DNA from 3 places in the Rhizobium sp. IBUN genome. Region 1 is predicted to be linked to each of the others. Evidence: riboswitches for the same ligand, from Rfam matches in the RefSeq annotation. Region 1 holds a riboswitch; each other region holds the start of a gene.

Evidence for each region. A riboswitch is a leader RNA that binds a small molecule or an ion and turns the genes downstream of it on or off. The one in region 1 is predicted to bind thiamine pyrophosphate.
Region 2: another riboswitch for thiamine pyrophosphate. It lies ahead of thiB (thiamine ABC transporter substrate binding subunit); the one in region 1 lies ahead of thiM (hydroxyethylthiazole kinase).
Region 3: another riboswitch for thiamine pyrophosphate. It lies ahead of thiC (phosphomethylpyrimidine synthase ThiC); the one in region 1 lies ahead of thiM (hydroxyethylthiazole kinase).

The regions. Positions count from the first base shown of each region.
Region 1 covers NZ_AZNV01000028.1:77,558-81,701, reverse strand. The annotation lists partial or broken gene RHIBUN_RS0122885 (alpha/beta hydrolase) at 1-325, opposite strand, end outside; TPP riboswitch at 1,409-1,502, shown strand; gene thiM (hydroxyethylthiazole kinase) at 1,552-2,355, shown strand; gene thiE (thiamine phosphate synthase) at 2,352-2,987, shown strand; gene thiD (bifunctional hydroxymethylpyrimidine kinase/phosphomethylpyrimidine kinase) at 2,984-3,805, shown strand; gene RHIBUN_RS0122860 (3-oxoacyl-ACP reductase) at 3,802-4,144, shown strand, end outside.
Region 2 covers NZ_AZNV01000001.1:261,313-265,456, reverse strand. The annotation lists gene thiP (thiamine/thiamine pyrophosphate ABC transporter permease ThiP) at 1-1,392, opposite strand, end outside; gene thiB (thiamine ABC transporter substrate binding subunit) at 1,392-2,420, opposite strand; TPP riboswitch at 2,465-2,575, opposite strand; gene RHIBUN_RS0101170 (MDR family MFS transporter) at 2,636-4,144, opposite strand, start outside.
Region 3 covers NZ_AZNV01000001.1:296,532-300,675, reverse strand. The annotation lists gene RHIBUN_RS0101345 (four-carbon acid sugar kinase family protein) at 1-47, shown strand, start outside; gene RHIBUN_RS0101340 (FadR/GntR family transcriptional regulator) at 66-836, shown strand; TPP riboswitch at 884-995, shown strand; gene thiC (phosphomethylpyrimidine synthase ThiC) at 1,089-2,915, shown strand; gene thiO (glycine oxidase ThiO) at 2,917-3,888, shown strand; gene thiS (sulfur carrier protein ThiS) at 3,888-4,085, shown strand; gene RHIBUN_RS0101320 (thiazole synthase) at 4,088-4,144, shown strand, end outside.

The sequences.
Region 1 (4,144 bases):
TGAAGCCGTGGACAAAGACCAGCGCATGCCCGCCCTGGATGTTCTGGTGGAACCAGGCGCGCCCCTCTGGAACGGTGTCGATCTCCTTGACGCTGGTCACCGCAAAATCGGTTGCGGGATTGGGCGGTAGACGCTTCGGCCATTGGACTGTGCCTGAGGCCCGTTTCGGCGGAATGGAGACGTCAACCGCCGTCAGGTAGGGCTTTGGGCTGCGTTCGCCGGTGAAGAGCGTCGCCGGGTCGCCGGAAGGTTCGCGCGTGGTTGCGACCAGCATGCTGACCTTTGAGGTATTCTGCGTTGCCGCCGATAGCGCAACAGGGGCCATGACTCCGCTTGGATGACCGCAGCTGGCAAGAACTGCCGCGACGAGCAAAGGTGCAAGTGTCCGAACAGTACGGGCAGCAATCACGTTCCGGTTCCCTCATTGAAACGCAAGCACCTTACGGTGGCCGGGCTTTGGTGAAGTACTCTCACAGAAACGACGCGAATGTTACGTGCAATTCGCGCTCCATGCCCTAGGGCCACGACGAACGATCCACGACAAGCTCAATTCGGGTCTGAAGCCGTCTACCCATCTCGAGCTACGCCTTCGGCTTCCGCAGCTTCACTGCCACACAATGCTTGTTTTCGGCATCCCAAACGCTGTCGGTCCTGCAGACCGGCTGCTTCGGCGAGCAGGACTTTCCCGCCAAGGTGGATTTCAAACTGCGAGTGCACAGGCACCTCCCTTTTTCCCAACCCCAATTTTCGGGACAACTGACGCAACGCTTCGTCTTCGGATCAACGAACCGGCCGGTCCCACAGGAACAGGTCGAGCGCTTGGCATCCCACGACGCGCCCGCGGCGCACGCGACGCAAGTTTTCCTTCTCGAATCCCAGTTTTTCCCCTCCGGACAAGTTCCACTCTCATTGACCGCATTGCCGGGAGCCTTCGCCGAAGGGTGCTTTTGTGGCTCGATCGCCTGCTGGCCGGGACAAGTCAGCTTCTGATCGCACTGCAGCGAGCAGCCGACCACCCCGCGAGACCGGTTGACCGGCGTGTCTGGATATTCAAAGGGACAGGGCATCTGCTGCGCGCCTGCCGTCCATCCGAACAGCAAGATCAAACCGAAGAGAAGAAGACGACATCCCAACATTTCAGAAGACTAGGCCCCGACATATCATCTGTCCAGCTTGTCACAGGCGCGACCCTGGACCTGCGCACGGGAGTTCGCTTGACCAGCAGCTGGGAGCGGATCCAATGGCCCGGCGTATCGATCAGACCTCATTTCCGTGCCGGAGCCGGAGCCCGATGATGTCGAGGTGGACGCCGCTCGCCTCCTCCAGGGCATTTCCCGGCATCGCCGGGCTCACCCGGCGATGTCCATTTTATGGATGACAGGCGCGCGCTTCTCTGCGAGAAGAAGGCAGTGAGAGACAGGGGCGCCCTCCCAAGGGGCTGAGAAGGACCCTTTGAACCTGAACCGGATAATGCCGGCGGAGGGAGTCGCTCGGGACGTTTCGCCTCCTGCGTCAGTCCCCGCGCCTTTCTCCCCGATCGAAAGGCGCACCATGCAAGATCAGACCTTACCGGGAATACTGCTCAGCGAGTTGCGCGCGCAACCGCCGCTTGTTCACTGCATCACCAACTTCGTTGCCATGAATATCGCAGCCAATGTGCTTCTGGCCGCCGGCGCGTCTCCCGCCATGGTGCATGCGGAAGAAGAGGCTGGCGAGTTTGCGGCGATCGCAGGCGCACTGACAATCAACATCGGCACACTGTCGTCATCCTGGTTGCGCGGCATGGAGGCGGCAGCCCTCGCCGCCAGCCAGTCCGGCAAGCCATGGGTTCTCGATCCGGTTGCCCATTATGCCACCGGCTTCCGCCGGGCGGCCGTTGATCGGCTGCTGGAACTCGGTCCGACGGTCATTCGCGGCAACGCCTCCGAGATTATCGCCCTTGCCGGTGGCGAAAGCCGGGGCCAGGGGGTGGACAGTCGTGACGGGGTCGAACAGGCCGAGGAATCAGCCCGGCTGATTGCGAGGACACACGGTGCGACGGTCGCGGTAACCGGCGTGGTTGATTTCGTCACCGACGGTGAACGAGCTGCCTGGATTGAAGGCGGGTCTGCCTTGATGCCTCAGGTGACCGCACTCGGCTGCGCACTGACCTGCCTCGTCGGAGCATTCACGGCGATCCGGCCTGCCGCGCCGTTCGAGGCAACGGTTGCAGCGCTTGCGACCTTTGCTGTTGCCGGCGAGATGGCAGCCAGCAGGGCTGATGGCCCGGGTTCGTTTTCTCCGGCGTTTCTCGATGCGCTTGCAGCGCTTGACGCCGCGCTTCTCGATCACCATGCGAGGGTGCGTTCCGCATGAGAAACATCGACCTTTCACTCTATCTCGTCCTCGATCCCGGTCTTTGTGCCGGCTTCGGCATGGTGGAGACCGCGCGGGCGGCTGTTGCTGGCGGAGCGACCGTTGTCCAGCTGCGCGACAAGCATGCCGATACACCCCTGATGATCGAAACAGGTCGGGCGCTCAAGGCGGCTTTGTCTGGCACCGGTGCCTTGCTCATCGTCAACGATGACGTCGAGGCTGCCGTCGCAATTGGTGCTGACGGTCTGCACATCGGGCAAGAGGACTTGGATGCGCCAACTGCCCGCGCGCGGATTGGAGACGATATGATCCTTGGCCTCTCCGTTGAGACCGAGGCACTGGCCGCGCGGGTCGATCCGGCAATCGTCGACTACGCGGGTATCGGCCCGGTCTTTGCGACATCGACGAAGGCGGATCACAAGGAGCCGACCGGTTTCGCTGGCCTTGCACGCCTCGTGCGCGTCTGCCCCGTTCCCGCAGTCGCGATCGGCGGGCTGAAGGCGGTTCATGTCGGGGATGCCTTTGCTGCTGGCGCTGACGGTCTTGCCGTCGTCTCTGCGATCTGCGGCACCCGTGACCCTGAGGCGGCGGCTCGTGAGATCGCGGAAAACATCAGAAAGGTTCACCGATGATCCGAAACGTTCTCTCCATTGCCGGATCCGATCCTTCCGGCGGCGCCGGAATCCAGGCGGACCTGAAGGCATTCTCTGCCCGCGGTGTCTACGGCATGGCGGTGCTGACCGCGCTGACGGCACAAAACACACAGGGCGTTTGCGGGGTCCATCTGGTTCCGGCTGCCTTCGTCGCCGACCAGATCAAGGCAGTGTTTGCCGATGTCCGCGTTGATGCAATCAAGATCGGCATGATTGCCAATGCCGAAATTGCCGACGCTGTCGCCGATGCGATCGAACCCCACAAAGGCATTCCGATCGTTCTCGATCCGGTCATGGTCGCCAAGGGCGGGGCTGGCCTCCTCGATCTGTCTGCGATCGACGTCCTCACCCGCCGGCTGCTGCCGCTCGCGACGCTGCTTACTCCCAATCTTCCGGAAGCGGCAGCACTCCTGCATGGACCTTCGGCCGATACCCGCGCGGCCATGGCCGAGCAGGCGCAAAGCCTGCGTGCTCTTGGCCCGGAGGCGGTGCTGGTCAAGGGCGGTCATCTGCCAAGCCAGGAGAGCCCTGATGTCCTGGCGACAGCCGCGGGACTGAGCTGGTTCGAGGGGCTCCGGATACCGACGGCGAACACGCATGGCACCGGCTGTACACTATCGAGCGCGCTTGCCGCTGAGCTCGCGAAGGGGGCGACGCTGCCCGAGGCAGTGGCGGAGGCGAAAAGCTACCTCGCCCATGCCGTCGCGCAGGCGGATACGCTTTCTGTCGGTTCCGGGCACGGGCCGGTTCAGCATTTTCATGAGCTTTGGACGTTGAGAGAGGGACATTCGAGATGACACTGGCGATCAGCGAACAAACCATCATCATCACCGGGGCCGGGCGTGGCCTGGGCGCCGCCATCGCTGCTGCCTTTGCCCGCGAAGGCGCGAAGGTCGCAATCAACTACCGCAACAGCCGCATCGAGGCCGAGGCGCTTGCCGCGTCGTTGGGTGATCGTGCCCGGGCGTTCCAGGCGGATGTCCGCGACAGCGAGGCCGTCAAGCGCATGGTGGCCGAGGTCAAGGATACACTCGGTGCGCCGACGACAGTCGTGCACAACGCCTTGACCGACTTCAGCTTCAACGGAGACGCCCGATCGAAGCTCGATCAATTGACCTGGGGTGAAATGACATCCC
Region 2 (4,144 bases), on a different contig from region 1:
CAGGGCTGGCGTGTCGATGAGGCGCAGCCGCGCCCAACCTGTGACACCGAGACTCGCCGCAAGCTTCTGCGTCCGATGCTCGTGGACGATGAAAGCCGGCTCAAGGACACGCATCACAAAGGGCAGCGACATCAACGCGTTGATGGCGACAATCAGCAGCGGAGCGACAGCACTCACGTCACTGACATTTCTCAAGGCAAGGAACCAACCGGTCGCAAGGACGATTGGCGGCACGAGCAACACCAGCGACGACGCGCCGCCCATGGCGGCAAAAAGAAGCCTCCTGCCGAAGGTCCCTGAACCCCGGAGAAGCGCCGCACGGCGCGCGCTCACCAACGTCATCGAAATCAGCAAAGCGAGAGCCGCCGCGGAGATCGAGATAGCCAGGCTGGTCGCAGCCGATTGCCAGAAGATGGGCTCGCGCAAGAGCTTCATCAGATCGGACCGCAGGCCGGCCAGGACCACAGACATTAGAGGGAACGCTAGAAACAGCGTGGCAAGCAGCAGGACGCCACTATCCGCAAGCCGCGCGCCCGGTAGTCGCCCATCCGGACGCCTGACAGGCTTGCCAACTGTCATCCCTTCGTCCTCGGGAGCGGGGAGAAGCGACAGGGCTCCGAGGATCATTGATGTAAGTACGATCTGAAGCAGGGAAAGCGTAACGGCACGGCCAGGGTCGAAATCGAAGCGCAGGGACTGATAGATGGCAACCTCGACCGTCGTTGCCGCAGGGCCACCACCCAACATCAGCACAAGCGTGAAGCTCGTGGCGCACAGCATGAAAATCAGGCCGGCGATACCGGGGACGACCGAGCGCAGGACCGGCCATTCGATGAAGCGAAAAGTCGAGCCGGAGCGCATGCCCAAGCCACTCGCCATCAGCCAATATTCCGATGGCACACGGTCCAGTGCGGCCAGCATCAGGCGGGCCGCCAGTGGCATGTTGAAGAAGACATGCGCCAGCAGGATCCCCGAGAGCCCATATATGCTGACCGGTTCCGCCAGGCCGAACTTAAGCAGCGCCGAGTTCATGATGCCCTGCCGCCCCCAGATACCGATCAATCCGAGCGCCCCAATCAGAACAGGAAGCCCCATCGGCACGGCCATCAGCCTGATAATCCAGATACGGCCGGGGAAATGCCGTTGACGCGCCAGGGCTTGCGCGACCGGAATGGCAAAAACGATGGAGAGCGCGGTGGAGAGCACGGCCTGCAACAGCGTGAAACGCAATATCCGCAGGATGTACGGTTCAAACACGGTCGCAAGAATCGACGAACCGCCGCTCGAGAGAAGCAAAGCAAGGATCGCAAGGCCGACGAAAGCGATAATGCCGGCGAGGCTCGCGGCCCCGCCCAGCATCGCCCGTCGCATCTCTGCCTTGGTCAAAAGCATCAGTTCATGCTCATGGCAGCCAGCCACTCGTCGATCCAGGCTTTGCGATTCTCGGCAACTTCGTCAGAGCTCATCAGAAAGGTCTTTGATGGCTTCACGAGCTTGCCGAACGCATCCGGCAGCGGTTGCGATGTCGCGGAAACCGGCATCATCCAGTTGTTGGTCGGAATGGTGTCCTGGAAGCCCGGCGTCACCATGAATTTCAGGAAATCGCGCGCAAGTTCCTTGTCAGGCGCATTCTTCAGCAGTCCGGCCACTTCGATCTGTATGTAATGGCCCTCTGAAAATGCAGCGGCCTGGTAGCGGTCCGTATTCTCCGCGACCATGTGATAGGCAGGCGATGTCGTGTAGGAAAGCACCATCGGTACTTCCCCCTTGGTGAACAGCCCATAGGCCTCTGACCAACCGGGCGTTACCGTCAAAACCCGCTTCTTGAGTTTCGCCCAGGCCTCCGGCGCCTTGTCGCCGTAGACGGATTTTACCCACAACAGGAGACCGAGCCCGGGCGTCGAGGTGCGCGGGTCCTCGATGACGATCTTCTGCGAAGGGTCGCCTTCGACTAGGTCCTTCATGCTTTGCGGCGGGTTCTTGATCGTCTGGGTATCGTAGATGACGGCGAAGTGGCCATAGTCGTACGGCACGAATACATCGTCCTTGTAGTCGCCCGGCACCTTGAGCCCGCCGACATCGATACCGCTCGCATCGAACAGGCCGGTCGCCTTCGCTTCCGTGGTCAGGTTCGTATCCAAGCCAAGCACGATATCTGCCTTCGTGCCGGCGCCTTCGAGCTTAAGACGCGACAACAGTGCCACGCCATCCGCCACGCTGACGAAATTGACATTGCAGCCGCAGGTCTTCTCGAACGCTTCCTTGACCTTCGGCCCCGGACCCCATTCGGATATGAAGCTTTCATAAGTGTAGACGGTAAGCGTCTTGTCTGCCGCCTGCGCGCCGGCGCCGGTCAGGGTTGCAGTCGCGATGAAGATCGTGGCAAGCAACGAACGGCTCGGGAATTTGAATTTGAACATGGCACCTCTCCTCTGGTTTGCTTGAAGGGGAAAAGGGCGGTGCCAGATGTCACGCGTCTAATCCCTCCGCCGGTGTTAGCCGGATCAGGTTCCGCGGGTTGGCTTTCAGCCTCTCAGCCGCGTGCCTGATGGCACGGGCACCCCGTTAGAGCGCTTGAGATGTATCGCCACGCTAGGCGTCTTGCAAGGGGCGGCCCTTGGGCCGCCATTGGCATTTACTCGGCGGCTTCGGCACTTGCCGCCGGTCGCACCTCTACCACGCGTGGCAACTGCGTGGGTTTCAGCATCAAGGCAGCACAAAGGCCGATGAGAGCGATCGCGCACGAAGCGATGAAAAGCGGCGTGAACGCATTGGCATAGACGTCGGCGACGGCCTGCCGCACCTGCTCCGGCAACGCCGCGAGCATCTTTGGCGTCAGCTGCTCGATATCGGTCACGCCGGGAATGGAGAGTCCGGTCTTGCCGAGCTGCGAGCCGATGATCGCACCATAAATGGAGATGGCAATCGATGCACCGCCCATGCGTGACAGCGTCACTGATCCCGTTGCGGCGCCGACGTCGCGCGCCGGAGCGGCATTCTGGACGCCGATGACCGGGACCTGCTGTGCTAGGCCGACGCCGAAGCCGTGGAGAGCCATCACCGCCCCGATCACCATGACCGGTGTTCCGACATGAACCTGAGTGAGCAGCACAAACGCGATGGCACTGCAGGTCAGGCTTGCGATCGCGAACGGCTTGTAGCGCCCGGTGATGGAGATGATGCGGCCCGCAGAGAGCGACCCGCAGACGATGCCGCCGGTCAGAAGAATGAAGAAGGCCCCGGCCGCGGACGGCGAAAGGCCGGTCGTCGTCTGCAGGAACAATGCGAAATAATTGACCATGCCGATGCCGATCGCGCCACTCATGATTGACATGATGAGCAGCAGGCTGAATGTCGAATTGCGAAACAGCGACAGGGGAACGATCGGCTCCGCGGCGCGACGCTCGACGAAGATCCAACCGATCGCCGCCGCTACACCGAGCGCCATGATCGCCAGGCTTTGAGGAGCGACAAGCGAGCCGAAAACCTGAGAGCCATCGGCGGCGAGAACGATGCTTGCCGTCGTCAAGGCGAGCAGCAGGGCGCCGGCGTAATCGATCTTCGGACGGCGGTTGGGCTTCCGGTAGGGCAGCATCAAAGCCAGACCGACAAGGACGACGAAACCGATCGGAACATTGACGAGGAAGATCGAGCGCCAGCCGAAAAGATCGCTCATTGCCCCGCCAAGGACGGGTCCGATAGCGCCCGAGGCCATCAGAACGAGGCTGGAATAGCTCTGGTACCGCGCCCGTTCGCGCGGCTCGAAGAGGTCCGCGTTGACGGCGAAGATCGAGACCATGATCCCGCCTCCGCCAAGTCCCTGCAGCACGCGGGCCGCAATCAGCGTGTTCATGGATACCGCCAGTCCGCAGACGGCGGAACCGACCGTGAAGATCATGATCGCGGCCATCATTACATACTTGCGGCCGAAGAGATCACCGAGCTTGCCATAGAGCGGCATCACCGCGCTCACGGCGAGAAGATAGGCGGAGCCGACCCAGCTGAACCGCTCGAGGTGGCCGAACTCGCCGACGATCGTCGGCAAAGCCGTTGCGACGATCTGGTTGTCGAGTGTCGCCATGAACATGGCCGCCATCAGGAAAAGGAAGAGGATGAACCGCCGGCGGTGATCCGTCACAAGCGG
Region 3 (4,144 bases), on a different contig from region 1:
ATTCTGATAGTTTGGTAAGACTGATTGCACAGAATCAGGCGGCATAGGACATGCCGACGGGGAGAGTGAAGGTGGACGAAGGTAGCGGTGTATCGGCGAAAGCCCAGACGGCCTCGGCGGCCAAGCCGGAGCGCGGCAAGGCTGTCAAGCTGGTCGATCGCGTCTTCGACCAATTGCAGGAGCGTATCCGCTCGGGAAACTATCCGCCGGATTCGCGGCTTCCCGGTGAGCATGAGCTTGCATCGATGCTCGGCGTCTCGCGTCCGATCGTGCGCGACGCCTTGGCGCGGTTGCGCGATCAAGGTATCGTCTATGCCCGTCAGGGAGCCGGCACCTTCGTCAGCGCCCACGGTTCGCCGACGACGCAGCTCTCCTATTCTCCGGTGAAGACGATCGCCGACATCCAGCGCTGCTACGAGTTTCGCCTGACGATCGAGCCTGCCGCCGCCTACTTTGCTGCCAAGCGCCGTGACGAGGCGGCGATCCAGAAGATCGCGGCAGCACTCGCCGATCTGCGCGAGGCGACCAGTCACCAGCTTCATCGCACCGACGCCGACTTCACCTTCCATCGGGCCGTCACCGAAGCCGCCAACAACCACTACTACACGGCCTCGATCGACGCCCTGAAGGCTCACATCGCTGTCGGCATGCACCTTCACGGCCTATCGCTCCTTGGTCCGCGTCAGGGCCTCGAGCAGGTCTACGAGGAGCACAACAAGATCTACCTCGCCATCGTCGAAGGACGTGCGGAAGACGCGCGGGCTTTGATGAAGGCGCATCTTGAGGGTTCGCAGAGCCGCCTCTTCGAGGGCCGCGTTCTGGACCTTTCCATGTAGTTACGGCAGTCGGCTTGACAGCTTTGCTGCTCTGGCTCTAACCTTTTCGCATTCACCAGGGGGGTCCCGGCAAGGGGCTGAGATACTGCTATCGTGCGCAGTGACCCGTTGAACCTGATCCAGTTCATACTGGCGTAGGGACGGTGCAAGCGCTCGAAGGCATTGGATTCACGCGCGGAATCCGTGCCGGCGTCTTTTCATCATTCCGGCTGAGGACTGGGTCTCCAAACTTGAAACTTGGAGCCTCAAACCATGAATATTGCCGCAAAGACCATCACCCCGACCGTCACAACAGGGCCCCTACCGGCCTCTCGGAAAATCTACATCCCTGGGGACATTCACCCCGATGTCCGCGTGCCGATGCGCGAAATCAGCGTCCACCCGACATCGGGCGAGCCACCGGTCACGGTCTATGATTCCTCCGGCATCTATACGGTCGAAGGCGCTGACATCAGCATCGAGCAGGGGCTTCCGGAACTGCGCCGCAGCTGGGTACTCGCGCGCGGCGACGTCGAAGCCTATCGGGGTCGCCAGATGCGCCCCGAGGATAACGGCTTTGCCAGCGGCGAGCGGCTGACGCCGGAATTTCCCGCCAAGCGCCAACCGCTCCGCGCCAGGGACGGCAAGGCCGTGACCCAGCTCGCCTATGCGCGCGCCGGTATCATCACGCCCGAGATGGAGTTCATCGCCATCCGCGAAAATCTCGGCCGCAAGGCTAAGGCCGAGGCAATTGTGCGCGACGGTGAGAGCTTCGGCGCCCATATTCCCGATCACGTCACCCCGGAATTCGTCCGACAGGAAGTCGCCGCCGGCCGCGCCATCATCCCCGCCAACATCAACCACCCGGAAGCCGAGCCGATGATCATCGGCCGGAACTTCCTGGTGAAGATCAACGCCAATATCGGCAACTCCGCCGTCACCTCCTCGATGGCCGAAGAGGTCGAGAAAATGGTCTGGGCCGCGCGCTGGGGCGCCGACACCGTGATGGATCTCTCCACCGGCCGCAACATCCACAACATCCGCGAATGGATCATCCGCAACTCGCCGCTGCCGATCGGCACCGTGCCGCTCTATCAGGCGCTGGAGAAGGTCGAAGGTATCGCCGAGAACCTGACCTGGGAGGTCTATCGCGATACACTCATCGAGCAGGCGGAGCAGGGCGTCGACTATTTCACGATCCATGCCGGCGTGCGGCTTCACTACATCCCACTTACGGTCAACCGCGTCACCGGCATCGTTTCACGCGGCGGCTCTATCATGGCCAAGTGGTGTCTTCATCACCATCGCGAAAGCTTCCTTTACGAGCATTTCGAGGAGATCTGCGACATCTGCCGCGCCTATGACGTCTCCTTCTCGCTCGGCGACGGCCTGCGTCCGGGTTCGATTGCCGACGCCAACGACGCCGCACAATTCGCCGAGCTGGAGACCCTCGGCGAACTGACGAAGATCGCCTGGGCCAAGGACTGCCAAGTCATGATCGAGGGCCCAGGCCATGTCCCGATGCACAAGATCAAGGAAAACATGGACAAGCAGCTCGCCGTCTGCGGCGAGGCGCCTTTCTACACGCTGGGACCACTGACGACAGATATCGCCCCGGGCTATGACCACATCACTTCGGGCATCGGTGCTGCGATGATTGGCTGGTTCGGTACGGCGATGCTTTGCTACGTCACCCCGAAGGAGCATCTGGGTCTCCCCGACCGCAACGACGTGAAGACCGGCGTCATCACCTACAAGATCGCCGCCCACGCTGCCGATCTCGCCAAGGGTCACCCGGCAGCTCAATCTCGCGATGATGCGCTGTCGCGCGCCCGCTTCGAATTCCGATGGGAGGATCAATTCAACCTGTCGCTCGATCCGGAGACGGCCCGCAGCTTCCACGACGAGACGCTGCCGAAGGAAGCGCACAAGGTGGCGCACTTCTGCTCCATGTGTGGCCCGAAGTTCTGCTCGATGCGGATTTCGCACGACATCCGCGCTGAAGCGCAGAAAGAAGGGCTCGACGCCATGGCGGCGAAATACCGCGAGGGTGGCGATCTCTATATGCCGATCGATATCATCCAAGAGTCGCGTGACTGAGATGCATGTCCTCGTCAAAGGGGCCGGCGTTGCCGGCCTCACGGTCGCGCACGAACTCACTCTTCGCAGTGCTGACGTCACCGTTATGGATCCGAATCCAGATTTCGGCCAGGCAGCCTCATGGCTCGCGGGCGGCATGCTGGCACCGTGGTGTGAGCGTGAAGGCGCGGACGAAGCCGTCTTGCTGCGTGGCCGCGGTGCCATCGATCGGTGGGACATGATGCTGCCCGGCGAGGTACACCGAAACGGCACGCTGGTCGTTGCCCCCGCGCGCGACCAGGGTGAACTCGATCGCTTTGCCAGCCGCACCAGCGGCCATGAATGGCTGGGCGAGGAGCAGATCGGCCCATTGGAGCCGGCTCTCGCAGGCCGCTTCAGGCGGGCCCTGTTCTTCCCGCTGGAAGGACATCTCGATCCGAGACGAGTGCTGGGTCTGCTGCGAGAAAAGCTCGCCGCCCGGGGCGTAGCATTCATCGGCCAAGTGGCCGAGACCACCGGCTACGACGACATCGTCGATTGCACGGGCGCAGCACGCATCGGGCAAACGAGCGGGCTTCGCGGCGTGCGCGGCGAAATGCTCTATCTACACACGCCCGAGGTCTGCCTCGCCAGACCCGTTCGCCTGCTGCATCCGCGCTTCCCCGTTTATATCGTTCCGCGTGGAAATGGCCTGTTCATGGTGGGTGCCACCATGATCGAGACCGAGTTCGCCGGTCCCATCTCGGCGCGTTCGATGATGGAACTGCTGAACGCCGCCTACGCTGTGCATCCCGCCTTTGCGGACGCTACCGTTATCGAAACCGGCGCGGGCATCCGGCCGGCATTCGCCGACAATTTTCCACGCGTAACCCGCGAGGCCGAGGCGGTCGTGCTCAACGGCCTCTATCGCCACGGCTTCCTGCTGGCGCCTACCATGGCGCAGGAAGCTGTGGACCTTGTCTTCTCCAGAACCGAACCAGGAGGAAATTGCTGATGAAACTGATCGTCAACGGCGAGCATCACGACCTCGCTGCGCCAACCTTGTCCGAACTGCTGACGCTGATGGAATACGAAGGCGACTGGCTGGCGACCGCCGTCAACGGCGAAATCGTCCACCGTGAGGACCGCGCCGACCACGCGCTCAACGACAACGACCGGATCGAAATCCTGTCGCCGATGCAGGGAGGCTGACCATGCTGACGCTCTACGACACCGTAGTCTCCTCCCGCCTGCTTCTCGGCACCGCACGG